Regions from separate parts of the Colwellia sp. NW0002-52-1 genome, predicted to be linked through region 2. Evidence: riboswitches for the same ligand, from Rfam matches in the RefSeq annotation. Region 2 holds a riboswitch; the other holds the start of a gene.
The links. A riboswitch is a leader RNA that binds a small molecule or an ion and turns the genes downstream of it on or off. The one in region 2 is predicted to bind cobalamin.
Positions count from the first base shown of each region.

Region 1: linked by a shared signal. The riboswitch ahead of AC27H3_RS17870 (TonB-dependent receptor plug domain-containing protein) and the one ahead of AC27H3_RS12355 (ABC transporter ATP-binding protein) in region 2 are both predicted to bind cobalamin.

Region 1 covers NZ_BAAJLU010000038.1:785-8,568, forward strand. Annotated here, with positions in the region: gene AC27H3_RS17860 (phosphotransferase enzyme family protein) at 1-523, shown strand, start outside; gene AC27H3_RS17865 (prepilin-type N-terminal cleavage/methylation domain-containing protein) at 697-1,218, shown strand; cobalamin riboswitch at 1,411-1,585, shown strand; gene AC27H3_RS17870 (TonB-dependent receptor plug domain-containing protein) at 1,689-3,686, shown strand; gene AC27H3_RS17875 (cadherin repeat domain-containing protein) at 3,687-5,168, shown strand; gene AC27H3_RS17880 (cobyric acid synthase) at 5,278-6,774, opposite strand; gene cobU (bifunctional adenosylcobinamide kinase/adenosylcobinamide-phosphate guanylyltransferase) at 6,771-7,439, opposite strand; gene AC27H3_RS17890 (adenosylcobinamide-GDP ribazoletransferase) at 7,436-7,784, opposite strand, start outside.
Region 2 covers NZ_BAAJLU010000012.1:23,754-31,537, forward strand. Annotated here, with positions in the region: gene AC27H3_RS12350 (M13 family metallopeptidase) at 148-2,214, shown strand; cobalamin riboswitch at 2,351-2,500, shown strand; gene AC27H3_RS12355 (ABC transporter ATP-binding protein) at 2,718-3,569, shown strand; gene AC27H3_RS12360 (FecCD family ABC transporter permease) at 3,566-4,597, shown strand; gene cobO (cob(I)yrinic acid a,c-diamide adenosyltransferase) at 4,603-5,208, shown strand; gene AC27H3_RS12370 (cobalamin-binding protein) at 5,250-6,146, shown strand; gene AC27H3_RS12375 (methyl-accepting chemotaxis protein) at 6,233-7,396, opposite strand; gene AC27H3_RS12380 (DUF2897 family protein) at 7,595-7,762, shown strand.

The sequences.
Region 1 (7,784 bases), on a different contig from region 2:
TCAAAGTGCATTTATTGAAGAAATCATCAAAGCCACTGAAACCTTGCCTTTACACGTTACTCATAACGACACCAAAATTAATAATTTATTATTTAGTCAAATAACCAAAAAACCTATTGCGGTGATTGATTTAGACACCTGTATGCCTGGCTATTTAATGCATGACTTTGGTGACATGGTGCGTACTTGCTGCGTATCAATCGCAGAAGATAGTACTGAATTAGATAACATGGTGATAGATTTTGACATGCTCAAAGTATTAACCCAAGGTTACCTTAACGGTTTTAATGGTGTGTTAAGCACAGCAGAACAAAACAGTTTATTATTGGGCATAAAATTAATGCCTTTTATGCTCAGTATTCGGTTTTTAACTGATTTTTTAACTGGCGATACGTACTTTAAAACCCATTACGCGAAACACAATGTAGACCGAGCAAAAAACCAACTACATTTGTACAGACTATTTTGTCAGCATGACGCTCTGATAACTGAAATAGTATTGCAAGACAGCGTTGTAATTTAAAAATTATTCAGGTGCTTTCGACGGCAAGGCTAGCGTTAGTTGCTTACTGAGAACAACCTCAATAAAACCAACCCCTTGTTATTTTAAAATATTTCGTTAAAGTGTGGCTTAAAAAAACTAACGAACAATCAACATCGTTAATAAAAATAATAAAAATCCGTGGTGTGTAGTAAATGAGTCGTAGCAGTAAAGGTTTCACTTTAATTGAATTAGTTGTTGTTATTGTAATAATTGGCATATTAGCAGCCACCGTATTACCCAAATTCATCAGTTTATCAAAAGAAGCTAAAATATCGGTATTAACTCAATTTAGTGTTAGCGTACAAGCAGCTAATCGTTTGATATTCATTAAGTCTAAATTGCCAAGCTATGTTACATTTCCTGTAAGTGGACGACCTGACTTAGTCGATATTGATATGGACAATAACGGCTCGATTGACCTTAATGGTGTTGATTTAAGGCTATTACACTCTTATATCGATAATCATGAAGTTTATAAACAAATTCAAGTGTCTGAACAGTTTGAACTCTCAGGTAGAAAAATCTTTGAAGAGCAAGGCGCTAATTTTGTTTTTGTAGGCTATGACAGCAATGAAAATAATCAAGTAAGCGATGATAATTGCTACTTTAGATATACCCAAGCCGCATCAGAAGATATAGGCCCGAAATACGATATTATTTCTACTGGATGTTAATTTAGTTAAAGGAAAACACTTACAATTGTGTTTATTCCTTAACTACCACCTCATTAATTAATAGAAAGAGTATTTATAAGGTCTATAAAATACTCATAAGTGTAAATTCTGCAAGCACTAAAGCGGCAACCTAATTCGCCTTAAGATTAATAATGCTAACTGTTGACAAGCCATAGTAATGGGGTCAGAATTGCCGCTCAAAATTGCTTAGGTGCTCGATATTTATACGTTAACAACGTTAAAAATAAAGAGATAATCGGGAAGTTAGTGACATGCTTTAATGCATAATTCTAACGCTGCCCCCGCAACGGTAATACTTTGTTTTACAAAGTTAAGCCCGGAGACCGGCCTAAACAACATAGAATTATTTGCAGTGCGGTGGGCGCTTCGGAAATATATCGACATTAGCAAGAGTTTTGCTAAATTGTCTGTTGCCTTCCGTACGCCCCTCAAAAACTTTTGAGGTGTTCATGTTCTCTCGTTTACGATATTTATTTATAACTACCTTTGTGGCATCACCGGTTTTTGCACAAGTAGAAACACCTTTAAATCAAGATCTTGAAGTTATTGAAGTGGTGAACGAACAGAGTTTCAATTCTCCTAATTATCAGGTTTTACAACGAGAAAGTTTCGTTCATACATCGCAAACGCTGGCCGATATTTTACAAAAAGTTAATGGCATTCAAATTCGTCAAATAAGTGGCATTGGCAATCCTGTATCTGTCTCTATTCGTGGCTCAAGCAGCAAGCAAATTCAACTCTATATCGATGGCCAATTAATTAATGACAGTCAATTTGGTGGTTTCGATTTAAACCAAATACCAACCGAGCAAATTCAAAGCATTGAAATTAGTAAAAACCAAGCTATTGGCACCGGCGCAACCCCCATTGGTGGCGTTATTCGCATTAACACCTATAGCCCAACTCAAGACACGGCTAAATTAACCCTTGCCACTGGTTCATTTGGTTATAGCGAAGCTAACCTATTATTTAATAAAGTATTTAAGACTCAAAGCCTTTCATTTGGTGGCCATTATATAAATAGTGATAATGACTACGATTTTCTGGTACCTCAAAGCTTTGAAGACAGCACAAAATCAGCAGAGCAGGCATTAAGAAATAATGAGTTCACTAAAAAAACATTTTTCATTAATGACATTATTCAGCTAGGCCAGCATCAAATTAGGTTGAATGTACAATATAATGAGCAAGACAAGTCACTGCCTAACTACCGTAATAATTCTCCAGAAAACAGTTCAGAATTAAGCTCAGACAGCACTCGCTACAGTTATCAGCATCATTGGTTAAGCAGCTTATCTTTGTTAGATTCGATCGAATTAGAAGCTTATGCTGAAGACAAAAACGAGCGTTATATTTCAAGCCCTGACTCTGTTATGTTCGATATCAGTGATTACGAAACTAAAAAATACCATGTTGGATTAAAACCTTTAATGACTTGGCAAGATTTTAACTTCACGCCCTTTATCAGTTTTAATAAACAAGACTTTACATCTATCAGCCAACATAATGGCCAGCCAACTCAATGCAATGGTATTGGCTCATGTGATATTTCAGCAGAGCAACAACAAACCAACATAGGCTCTCGCTTAGAATGGCAACCTACTTCATTACCATTAGAAGCCTATATTTTGATCAGTAATTTACATGAGAAAAACGTAAACTCTGCACTTAATCAACCAGAGGCCGAGAAGCTGAGAAATGATGAAAATTATTTAACCACCGAATTAGGTTTAAGCGTTAAACAAGAGCGTTTTAAAATTACCGCTAATGTTAGTGACGGAGTACGAACGCCAACCCTATACGAGCTTTTTGGTGATCGTGGCTCTTTCAAAGGCAATGATGATTTATTACCTGAAGAAGCGGTTACGTTCTCACTTGGTGGGCAATATCAGCATAAAGCCTTATCTATATCCTCTTCCATTTATCATCAAACATTAGAAAACTCTATTGTTGCCATTTTTAACTCAAGTAATGTTGGCAGTTATAGAAATGTTAGCGATGCCGATTTAATGGGCTTTGAAGCACAACTGAATTATCAATTATTTACTCCGTTGTCTTTATCTTTTCAAGTGAACTTGATTGACAGTGAAATGCAATCTGAATTTGTCGCATTTGATCAGAATAAGTTACCGGGCATTTACCATCAGCAATACAGTGCCTCACTAAAATATCAAGTCAATAAAGCATGGCAGTTATCATTTAAAACTAGCCTAGACAAAGACTTGTACTTCAACCTTATTAACAGATTTCAAAATGACAACAGTAACTTGGGCAATGGCAATCCAGCCGACCGCACAGTGTCTGACCTATTGGTTTATTGGAAAGAAGGTAAACATCGCGTGACTTTCAGTGCCAACAACTTATTCAATGATAAATATCAAGATCTTGCTAACAGAGCATCACAAGGTCGAAGTTTCCAAATTAAATACACAATCGAGGGATTATAAATGTTAACAACTTTTAAAAGACAAATGTTGCCACTAAGTTTAGCCATAGGTACAACAATACTTGCTGGCTGTGGTGGCGGTTCAGGTAGCAATAATGCGCCACTTGTAACAGGTGATACTAGCCCTGTTGTTGAAGAAAACACAACGTTGGTGAGCAGTTATAATGCTACTGATGGCGATGGTGATGCTATTACATTATCGCTAGGTGGTAGCTCAAGTGCTTTATTTACCATTACACAAGCAGGTGAACTTAGCTTTGTATCAGCTCCAGATTTCGAAAATGGCGATGTTGGCCCTTTTTCTGTAACCGTTATTGCTACAGATGACAGCAGTAAAAACCTGACCGGTGAATTGAGTATTCAAGTAACCGTAGGTGATGTTAAAGACACTCCTTCGTTTGCCGTAGTACAAACAGTTGCACCTGATTATTCAGGCTCAGAAGTTGTTACATTAGATCCTGAAACTGAAATAGTAACTAAAGGTTACTATATTAAAGATGGCTCAGATTACACTGTTCGTAGTTACAACAAAGACGTTTTTCATATCGGTCGATTCTTCATTGACACAATAGCAAAATACAATGCCGATGCACTTGATACTGAAGTTTGGAGCTATACTACGCAAGATACTGGCGACTCTACTTCACGTAACCCATACGATATTGTTTCGCTAAGCGACACTAAAGCTTACATTTTACGCTATGGCTCAAGTAAAGTATGGATTGTAAACCCACAAGCAACAACCGCTGACAACTTTAAAATTGGCGAATTAGATCTTGATTCTTATATTGCAGAAGACAACAGTAACGGTACGCCAAACCCTTCAGCCGGCACAATTGTTGATGGTAAACTCTTTATTACCTTACAACGTTTGAACGACGCTTATTCGCCAAATACCGCTTACATTGCTGTTTTTGACACTGAAACTGATCTAGAAATAGAAACTAACGCTAATGCTGATGACACTGTTATGGGTATTCCTTTAGTTGGCTTAAATCCACTAAATGGCAGTATTGTTAATAAAGATGGTGTTGTTTATGTTACTACACGTAATTCATACAGCGATACTGACTTAACGTTAAGCCGAGTTGAAGCAATAACGGCAAGTGATTACAGCTTACGTACCGTGTTAACGGCTGATGATATTGCTGAGAACACTAGCGCATTTATTGGCTCAAGTGCCATCGTTTCAGCAACAAAAGGTTACTTAGTTGCTGAAGAAACATTTTTCTCGCCATACCGCGTACTTTCTACGGTTTATAGCTTTAACCCTACTACAGGTGTTATTGCTGATGCTGCAATAGCTGAAACAGGTGAAGAGCAAATTAGCCATATTAGCTTAGATGCTGCGAACTTTCTTTGGATCAGTGTTAGCAACCCAACTAATCCAGGTGTTGACGTTGTAAATACTGAAACAGACGTAAAAGAGCTACCTAGATTTGCAACTGAATTAAACCCAACGGCAATTGCGTTTATCGAATAACAAATACGATTTACAATAACTTTGCCAATAAAAAACCGCTTTTTAGCGGTTTTTTTATCTCTAATTTATCAGTTCATTTCAAGGCACGGTTTGGCGCTAGGCAATGTAATTAAGTGGTTTTCCCTTGAGCAATAATCCGTTTAATTTCAGCCATATTAAGGTGTTCATTACAAACCTTTGCTAAGCGCTCTAGTTGTATTTCTCTATGCTGAGCAATATCAATAATGGGTGCTTTAAAGTCTTTAATACCCAACCAATTAAGCACTAACTTTGTAGGCTCTGGACAATCGAAAAAACCATGTAGATAGGTCGCAATTATTTGCCCGTCATTTGAAATACAGCCATCGGCAATAGTATGCTGTTCCTTATCGTTTGATTGAGCTTGAATCTTAAGTAATGACTTACTTAACGCAGGGCCACTTGAAACACCACAATGTATTTCGTACCCCGTTAACTGACAGGCTTCATTATTAAGCCTCATGGTTGCACACACTTGGCTTAAGGTCTTCTTTGCCGTGAGCTTAGTTGTAAAGTCTAACAAACCTAAACCCGATACTTGCTCAACATGAGATTCTATATGCTCTGGGTCAAATATTTTCTTACCCAACATTTGATAACCACCGCAAATACCCATAACTTTTCCGCCATAGCGTAAGTGTTGATCAATTTCTTGCTGCCAGCCTTGTTGCTTTAAAAATGTTAAGTCAGAGGTAACATTTTTACTACCAGGTAAAATAATGAGATCAGCGCCTTGTAACGACTCCCCCATTTTTATGTATTGTAAATTAATATTGGGCTGTAAGCGCAAAGGATCAAAGTCGGTATGATTGCTCATATGCGGTAACAAAGGTACAAAAATATTTACTTGCGCTTGTGTCACTTTATTATCAAGTGCTACGGCATCTTCAGCGTCTAACGCTAGGTCATGCAAGTAAGGTAAAACACCTAATACCGGCTTACCCGTGCGCTCTTCTAACCAATCTAATCCAGACTCAAGCAGTTTTATATCGCCGCGAAAACGGTTAATAACAAAGCCTTTTACACGTGCTTGCTCTGACTTTGACAATAACGCTAGCGTTCCCACCAAATGTGCGAAAACACCGCCACGATCAATATCAGCGACTAAAATAACCGGGCAATCAACCGCTTCGGCATAGCCCATATTGGCTATATCGTTAGCTCGAAGATTAATTTCAGCAGGACTACCGGCGCCTTCTACAATCAGTACCTCGTGTTCAAGCGCTAACCTGTGATGAGACGTTAGCACAGCTTGCATCGCTACTTTTTTGTAGTCGTGATATTTACCAGCTTCCATATTAGAAAGCGCTTTACCGTGCACAATAACTTGCGCGCCAGTATCACTATTGGGCTTTAATAAAATAGGGTTAAAATCAATGCGCGCTTCAACTTTTGCCGCTATGGCTTGTAAAGCTTGTGCACGACCAATTTCACCACCGTCTTTAGTCACCGCACTATTTAGTGCCATATTCTGCGGCTTAAATGGCGCGACATTAGCACCTGCGTTCACTAATACTCGGCAAAGCCCTGCAACTAAAGTGCTTTTACCTGCATCCGACGTAGTACCTTGTACCATTAATGTTTTCAAAGTGCTGCCTTATGGCTAATATTGTTAGAAGACTTTAATGTTAAAGGCAAACCTGCCATAACAAATTCGACTTGATCAGCAACTTTAGCAATCGCTTGATGCAACCACCCTGCCTGGTCTACAAACTGGCGCGACAATTCCCCCATTGGCACAATGCCGTGCCCCACTTCATTACTGACTAAAATAATTTCAATCGCGAATGCCTGGCGGTTTTCCCCCTCAAAACTTAAACCTTGAAGGCTATTTAATAAACTAAGAAATTGCTGTTTTTCTTGCTGCCAGTAATCAATATTACCACTGTCTTGGCTTGCTTTATTATTGCTATTAGGACTTGAATTCGACTGACATAAACTGTTACTTAGCCACAAAGTTAAGCAATCAACTAAAATACAAACACCTGATGATTTATTTAATGAAGCTTCAAAGATAATCGATTCAATAGTCGCACTTAATTGCAAAGGAGCTTCTATTAATCGCCAATGCGCTGGACGCTCTGCTTGATGCTGCGCAATTCTTTGCGCCATTTCAGCATCTAGCGCTTGTGCGGTCGCAATATAAGTTACTGGCAGCGTTGACGACAGCGCATATTGCTCGGCTAATGCGCTTTTACCTGAACGTGCGCCGCCTAGAATTAACTGAATTTTATGTTTCACCATTTCAGTCATACGCCCGCCGATGTCAGGGTAAGTAGTGAGATATAAATAACCACTTCTGAAAACTGTTGCGCAGCGCCTAAACAGTCGCCGCTATAACCACCTAACTGTCGCATAAACCAGCGTTTTAAACACCATCGCGTTAATAACAAAATAACCACTAACGGCCAAATAACACTAAAAGACAAAGTTATAAACAGGATCACTATGCCAGTAGCGAGTAACGTTAAATAACTATTGTTTGATAATGCTTGTGCTAAAGGCTTTACTTTTGAAGTGGCATCTTCAGTTACATAAGGCATATCGGCAATTAAGCTGGTCGCAAGCACTCGGCTTAAACAATGTCCTAACACTAAA
Region 2 (7,784 bases):
TTTAAAACTACATTACAAGTTAACAACTTGTTAAAAAATAACAAACTTATTCTAGTAAATCAGCTTAATAGCCTTTAATATCGGCTACTTTACATAAAAGCTCTGCAACATTCTGAGCATTCTTACCAATTAAATAGTGAGTATTGAATGAAGAAAATATTAACAAGTGCCGTTTGCACATCTTTACTGTTCATTGCTGGTTGTAATGAAACCACCTCTCCAAAAGCAGCAGTTGAAGCCCCAGTAATGCAAAAAACGGCATTAGCTTCTGGTATAGATAAAGCCAATATGGACCTTTCTGTTCGTCCACAAGATAACTTTTACCGCTACGTTAATGGTGCCTGGTTAAATAAGAACGAAATTCCTGGCGACAAAACCTCAATTGGTTCATTTTACGACTTACGCGATGAAGCTGACGATAGCGTAAAAGCCATTATTGAAGAGTTAGCCGCGACTAAAAACTTAAAAATGGGCAGCGATGAGCAAAAAGTTGCTGACTTATTTCGTTCATTTATGGATGAAGAAGCCCGCAATGCTTTAGGCACTGCGCCAATTCAACCGATATTTGATCAAATCAATAACCTTAAAAATAAAACTGAACTAGCGACATTTTTTGGTGAAAATCAAAAAATTGGTATAAATACCCCATTAGCATTTTACATCAGTGTAGATGCTAAAGATTCAACTCGCTACGCCACTCATGTTTGGCAGAACGGTCTAGGCCTACCTGATAAAGACTACTATTTCAACGATACAGAGCGCTTTAAACAATTGCGTGCAGGTTATGTTGCTCACATTGAAAACATGTTCAACTTAGCGGGTTTAAAAGATGGTAAAGCAGCTGCACAAACTATTATGGCGCTTGAAACAAAGTTAGCAGGCTTTCATTGGACAAAAGTTGAATCTAGAGATAGCACCAAGCGTTATAACAAATTTGATGTTAGCGAGTTAAACACAGTTACTGATGCCTTTAACTGGACTGCATTTCTTGAAGCACAAGGCGTTCCTGCTCAAAAAGATCTTATTATTAACCAACCTTCGTTTGTTAAAGGTTTTGGTGAAACTTTCGCAGCAACTTCTTTAGCCGATTGGCAAACTTACTTAACTTTTCACACACTAAGTAATTTTGCTAATTCACTTACCACGGCCTTGAATGATGAGAACTTTGACTTTTACTCAAAGCAATTAAGTGGTCGTGAAGAGCAACGTCCAGCATGGAAACGCGGTGTTGCCGTGGTAAATAGCAACTTAGGTGAAGTTATTGGTAAAGTTTATGTTGGCCGCCACTTTAAACCTGAAGCGAAAGTGCGTATGACAGAGTTAGTTGAAAACTTGCGTGGTGCTTATGGCGCTAGTATTGATGATCTTGAGTGGATGTCAGACGCTACTAAAAAAGCAGCACATGTTAAATTAGCGAGCTTTGATCCTAAAATAGGTTACCCAGATAAATGGGAAGATTACTCTGCATTAGTTATCAAAAGTGACGACTTAGTCGGCAACAAAATTCGCTCTGGTACTGTTGCTCATAATAAAGAAGTGGCTAAACTAGGCGGCCCAATTGATCGTCAAGAATGGGGCATGACACCACAAACAGTAAATGCATACTACAACCCAACCAAAAATGAAATTGTATTTCCAGCGGCTATTTTACAACCACCATTTTTTAACTTAGCTGCAGACGATGCGGTTAACTACGGTGGTATTGGCGCAGTTATTGGTCATGAAATGGGCCACGGTTTTGACGACCAAGGCAGTAAATATGATGGTGATGGCAATATGCGTAATTGGTGGACTGAAGATGATTTAGCAGCCTTTAAAGTACGCACAGATAACTTAGTAGCTCAATATAATGACTATGCCGTATTTGACGATTTAAACGTTAATGGTGAACTTACATTAGGCGAGAACATTGGTGACTTATCTGGTGTTTCTATTGCTTATAAAGCCTACAAAGCCTCGTTAAATGGCAAACCTGCGCCAGTAATTGATGGTTTAACGGGTGATCAACGTTTCTTTATGGGCTTTGCTCAAGTATGGCGTGGAAAAATGGTTGAAAAGTCTTTACGTAACCGCGTTGCCACCGACCCACACTCTCCTGCTGAGTTCCGTGCTTTAGGTTCTTTATCAAACATGCCTGAGTTCTATCGTGCATTTGATGTTAAAGAAGGTGACGCTATGTATATTGCACCTGAGAATCGCGTTAAAATTTGGTAATATCGCTTAATTTATACCATAACTTAACACGATAAATTGAAAGGAGCTTCGGCTCCTTTTTTATTAAATTTATCGCAATTCAAGACAGTCACAGGTTTTCATTGTAAAGCGCTGTACTTAACCGTAAAATCTCCCGCTTAACAAACGATACTTTAGCCAAGCATGCTAATTACTTTTGGCTAATTTATAGGGAACACGGTTTAATGCCGCGACTGTACCCGCAACTGTAAGTAGCTTTTCTTTAAAAGTTATAAGTCAGGACACCTAGTATCAACATGTTTAAATAACACTATTTGAATAAAACTAATAACGCCGTGCGGGAATACACGTGAGTTACACTGTCTACAAGACACTTGTTTCCTATTATTGTCACGCCTTAATTTATTTAATATTTATTTAAATTCATCAATTTGCTTTCACTTTTAGGCAGTAATGAAAATACTCTACTTTTACAGTATGTTAAAAAGCACCGCCTTAGTTTTTAACACTCAGGGCTGCTTGTAATGGCAAAATTACTCAGTGTGGCATCATTATCTTGGTCTGTTGATAAACAATTTATTATCAAGAACATTTCATTTGACGTTAATAGCGGCGATATTATTGGCATTATCGGTCCTAATGGCGCAGGTAAAACAACCTTATTAAAGTGCTTACTAAACCATTACAAGAATTGGCAAGGCACTATCAAGCTAAAAAATAAGGCACTGTCTCAATACAAGCCTAATGAATTAGCACAAACATTTGCTTTAGTGATACAAAATTCCCCACCTATATTTGATTTAAAAGTTTATGACGTGGTTCGCATGGGCCTGTTACCCTATAAAACCCTGTTTGCTCGCGATAGCGACACTGATAAAAAAAGTATTATTAGCGCGCTTGAAAAAGTGGGTTTAGCCAACAGCCAAGCTAAGTTTTTCAATACCTTATCGGGTGGTGAACAACAACGGGTTTTAATTGCCAAAGCCTTAGTGCAAAAAGCAAAAGTATTAGTTCTAGATGAACCAACTAATCATTTAGATATTTACTATCAACATCAAATATTACAATTAGTTAAGGCGTTAAACATTACGGTTATTATGACAATACATGACCTTAACCTTGCCGCACATTACTGTAATAGGTTGCTTTTGTTAGATAAAGGCCAATTAGTTAGCGACAACAGCGTAGATAAAGTATTAAAGCCTGAATTACTCACCAAAGTTTTTGGCTTACCTTGCTATCGAGACGACGCTCAACATTGTGGAGTGCCGAGGGTATATTTTTATCCAGCTTCACAAACTGCAAGCAATATACCGTTGGCTAATAAACCCGATAACCCGGATAACCCGGCTAACAATGAAGGTGAATTGTCTTGAGTACTAATCTAGGAAATATTCTAAGTACTATTAGTGCAATAAAAAGTAAAAATACTTGGGTTTTTTCAGGCCTAATTATTTTCACCCTTCTCTCTATTATTACGTCAATTACCTTTGGACCAGCAGCCATTACTGGTGACGATATACTTCAATGTGTTCTGTATGAATGTATTTCACCTATACACGATATGGTAATTTGGCAAATACGTATTCCACGCGTTTTAGTCGGCTTAGTTGCCGGCATGGGCTTAGCTTGTGCAGGTGCTATTTTGCAAAATGTAACGCGCAATCCACTCGCCGATCCCTATTTATTTGGCATAATTTCCGGCGCTGGCTTAGGCGCAACTATTGCTACATTTGCTTTTAATGATCAACAATCTCTTGCCTTACCGCTAGCGGCTTTTCTTGGTGCGTTGTTTTCCGTCGTTATTGTTTTTGGCATAGCAACCTTGTTACGTAATATGAATCATTTATTACTCACAGGTGTCGCCGTTTCTTTCATGCTAGGCTCAATTAGCCACTTTATCCTTTACCTTGGTGATCCTTTTGCGACCAATCGTGTTATTTTTTGGCTTATGGGTAGCTTAGCTCGCGTTGAAATGTTCCACTTTTATTTGATTGGCGCTATTGTGCTGATCACCTTGTTAACCATTTTTGCCTTACATCGACAAATTGACGCTTTATTACTTGGCGATGAAAGCGCAGCAAGCCTTGGCGTAAACATTGATAAACTCCGTTTAATATTATTAGCTTTGTGTGCGGCAGTTACCGCAACGATAGTAGCTTACTGCGGCGGCATTGGTTTTGTAGGCTTGATGATCCCGCACATTGTTAGGCAATTAGTCGGCGTTACAACTATGCCACTCATTATTGGTTCAGCACTGGTTGGCGGCTGTTTTTTAGTTTGGGTTGATGTTGCAGCGCGCAGTGCGTTCAGTAATGTTGAAATCCCCATTGGTATCATTACCTCAGCCATCGGCAGTATTTTCTTTTTAGCGATTATGTATCGCACGCGTAAAACAGGATAACTCTCATGACAACAGAAACAGATAAAACACAAAAACACCAAGCTCGTATGCAACGTATTAAAGAAAAAGTTGATGCTCGCATTGATTCAGCTCAAGAAGAACGTGGTTTATTAATTGTAATTACCGGCAATGGTAAAGGTAAGTCTACCTCAGGATTTGGTACGTTAGCGCGCGCCGTAGGTCATGGTTATAAAGCAGCAGCATTACAGTTTATTAAAGGCGATTGGGCCTGTGGTGAACGTAATCTATTAGAAAATAATGGTGTTGAATTTCATGTCATGGCAACCGGCTTTACTTGGGACACACAAGATAAATCTAAAGATATTGCCGCTGCCACAAAAGTTTGGCAAGAAGCTAAACGACTGTTACAAGATGAAAGCGTTGATGTGGTTTTGCTTGATGAATTAACCTACATGCTGTCATACAAATACCTTGATTTAGACGAAGTTATTGAAGCCATAGTAAACCGCCCAGCTATGCAACATGTTATTATTACCGGTCGCGCATGTCATCGCAGCATTATTGAGCTTGCCGATACCGTTAGCGAGGTTCAACCGCTTAAACATGCCTTTGATAACGGTATAAAAGCACAAAAAGGTATCGACTGGTAATTTAACTAACAGCGACATCAGCAATGATAAGATGGAATTTTATGAAATTAACACATGTGTTCAATTTGGCAATTATCTGTATTTTAGCCCTAGCTAGCGTAAAGGCTTATAGCAGTAATAATGCCGTTAAAGCCAAGATTGAAACAACTAAACCTAAAATAATTGCGCTTGCTCCGCATATTGTTGAAATGCTATTTGATATTGGCGCAGGTGAACAAATTATTGCCACCACTGAATATGCCGATTACCCGTTAGCTGCGAAAAAAATCCCAAGAATAGGCAGCTCAATGCGCATTCAGTTAGAGCGTGTTATTGAGTTACAACCTGACGTAATTATTGCTTGGGAAAGTGGTAGCCCTAGTGATGATTTAGCGCGTCTAAAACAGCTAGGTTTCAAAATAGTGTATTCGCAACCCGATAGCTTTGCTGAAGTGGCTCAAGAGCTACGCTTATTTGGCAAGCTATCAGGTCATAGTGAACAAGCAGAACAGGTAGCTAATAAGTTTTTAATTGATTTAGCAGAAATAAAAAAGCAATACGGCCAGAAAAAACCGTTAACAGGCTTTTATGAAGTATGGTCAAGACCATTAACGACCATTGCTCAAGACAGCTGGCCACAACAGTTTTTAGAGATATGCAGCATAAACAATCCATTCGAATTGGCCGAAACTAGCTACCCGCAAGTAAATATTGAACAAGTGCTACAACACTCTATTGATATTATTATTCAACCACTGTCAAAAAAACAGCAAGGCGGAGATGAATTCAACTGGAAGCAATGGTCAATATTGCCTGCAGTTAAGCAACAGCAATACATTATTTTAGATGCTGATATTGTCCATCGCATGACAACACGCAGCTTAGTGGCACTCAACGACTTATGTCAGCAAGCCGAAAAAAGCAGAGCCTATTACCACGAAAATTCAACCATGCATTAGTGCAAATTTAGTCAGATGAAACAAAGAAGTAATCTAATCTAGTATTACTTCTTTGTGCTACTACCGATGTAAGTTAACACCTTAGGTTAAACGCAAATTCGATTTAAGGTGGTGTCAACTTGTAATGCCGTTTGTTGTTGCATTTCAGCAAGCTCTGTCACATTAAGCAAATTACTATTAAGCTCTCGACTTAAGTTCACCACTATTGACATATTTTCACTGATTGAGGCTGTGGCCTGTTTTTGTTCGGTTGTGTCTTGCGCCATTTGCGATGTTAACACGTCAACATCGGTGAATACCTGCCCAATTTTACCTAATGCCTCAGCTACCTCAGCAGAATGTATTAAGCTTTCACGTGATAAGCCTTGGCCACGTTCAATAGCATTAACCGCATTGGTTGACTTATCTTGTAAACCTTCAACCATGGCATGAATTTCTACGGTAGATTCTTGCGTACGGTGGGCCAATGCACGCACTTCATCAGCAACCACCGCAAAACCTCGCCCTTGTTCACCTGCTCTAGCGGCCTCAATAGCAGCATTTAATGCTAATAAGTTGGTTTGGTCTGCAATGCCTTTAATCACTTCTAATACCGAGCCAATACGAGAACATTCTTCTTGTAATAAAACTAAATCTGAGGCCATTATAGTCACTTCATTATCGAAGTCTTCAATGGTATTTTTACTTGTGGTAGACGCATGAGCGCCCTGCTTCAATAAAGCAGACACTTGACTAGTTGTTTCACTTACCTTAGTTGCGCTATCAGAAAGAGTGGTCGATGTTAAAGCAACTTGCTCGATTGAACTTGCCATTTGCTCAATTTGATTTACAGATTGATCAACCGCCCCTACCGAGCCATGCATTTGCTCTGTTAGGGAAGAAGAACCTTGTTTTAAAGCATCAGACTCCGCTCTAATTTCATTAATTACATCAGCTAAATTAACAATGAATTTCGAGAGTTCATTGGTCACCTTTGCTAATCCATCACGATTATCATCTTTAAGGGCTACACTTGGTGCCTCGTTAATACTTGCTACTTGATCAATATAAAGTTGCAACTTAACAAGCCTTTGACTGAGCTTTTTTTGTGAATAAATATAACTAACGATTATTTGTGTAGCTACCATCACGATTAAAAATAGCATAGTGGCATTTTGGCTAAAATCCCCGATAAGAGCAAAAGCAAGAATGCTCACAAAGCCAATTGATATAGTAGGTATAAGTAATTTGATACTGAGACGATTAGACATCATTATTTCCGAATATTGTAAAGTAGTAACTTAGTGAACTTTTTTATGGTTTTTGAATTAAGCTGTTCTTGTTCACGTGTTTGAGCTTACAATTAAATTACATGCTATTGTACTCTTTGGCTATTTGTTTTTATTTGAATTTCAATAATGAAAACGTACAAGCTACTTTTTTAAAATATTTTCTTTGAGGTTAACACCATGAGTATTACCACCATTTTTATTATTGTTATTGCTGTTGGCTCTGTAATAGCGGGAATATTATTGATAAAACAATCTGCTCGTAAGTTTGAATTGTCAGAAGAGCAACAGCAAAAAGTAGCACAGCGTAAAGAAGAACAGATACAAAAAGACCAAGAGCAAAAGTAGCTTACCTCTGAACTTATTGTAT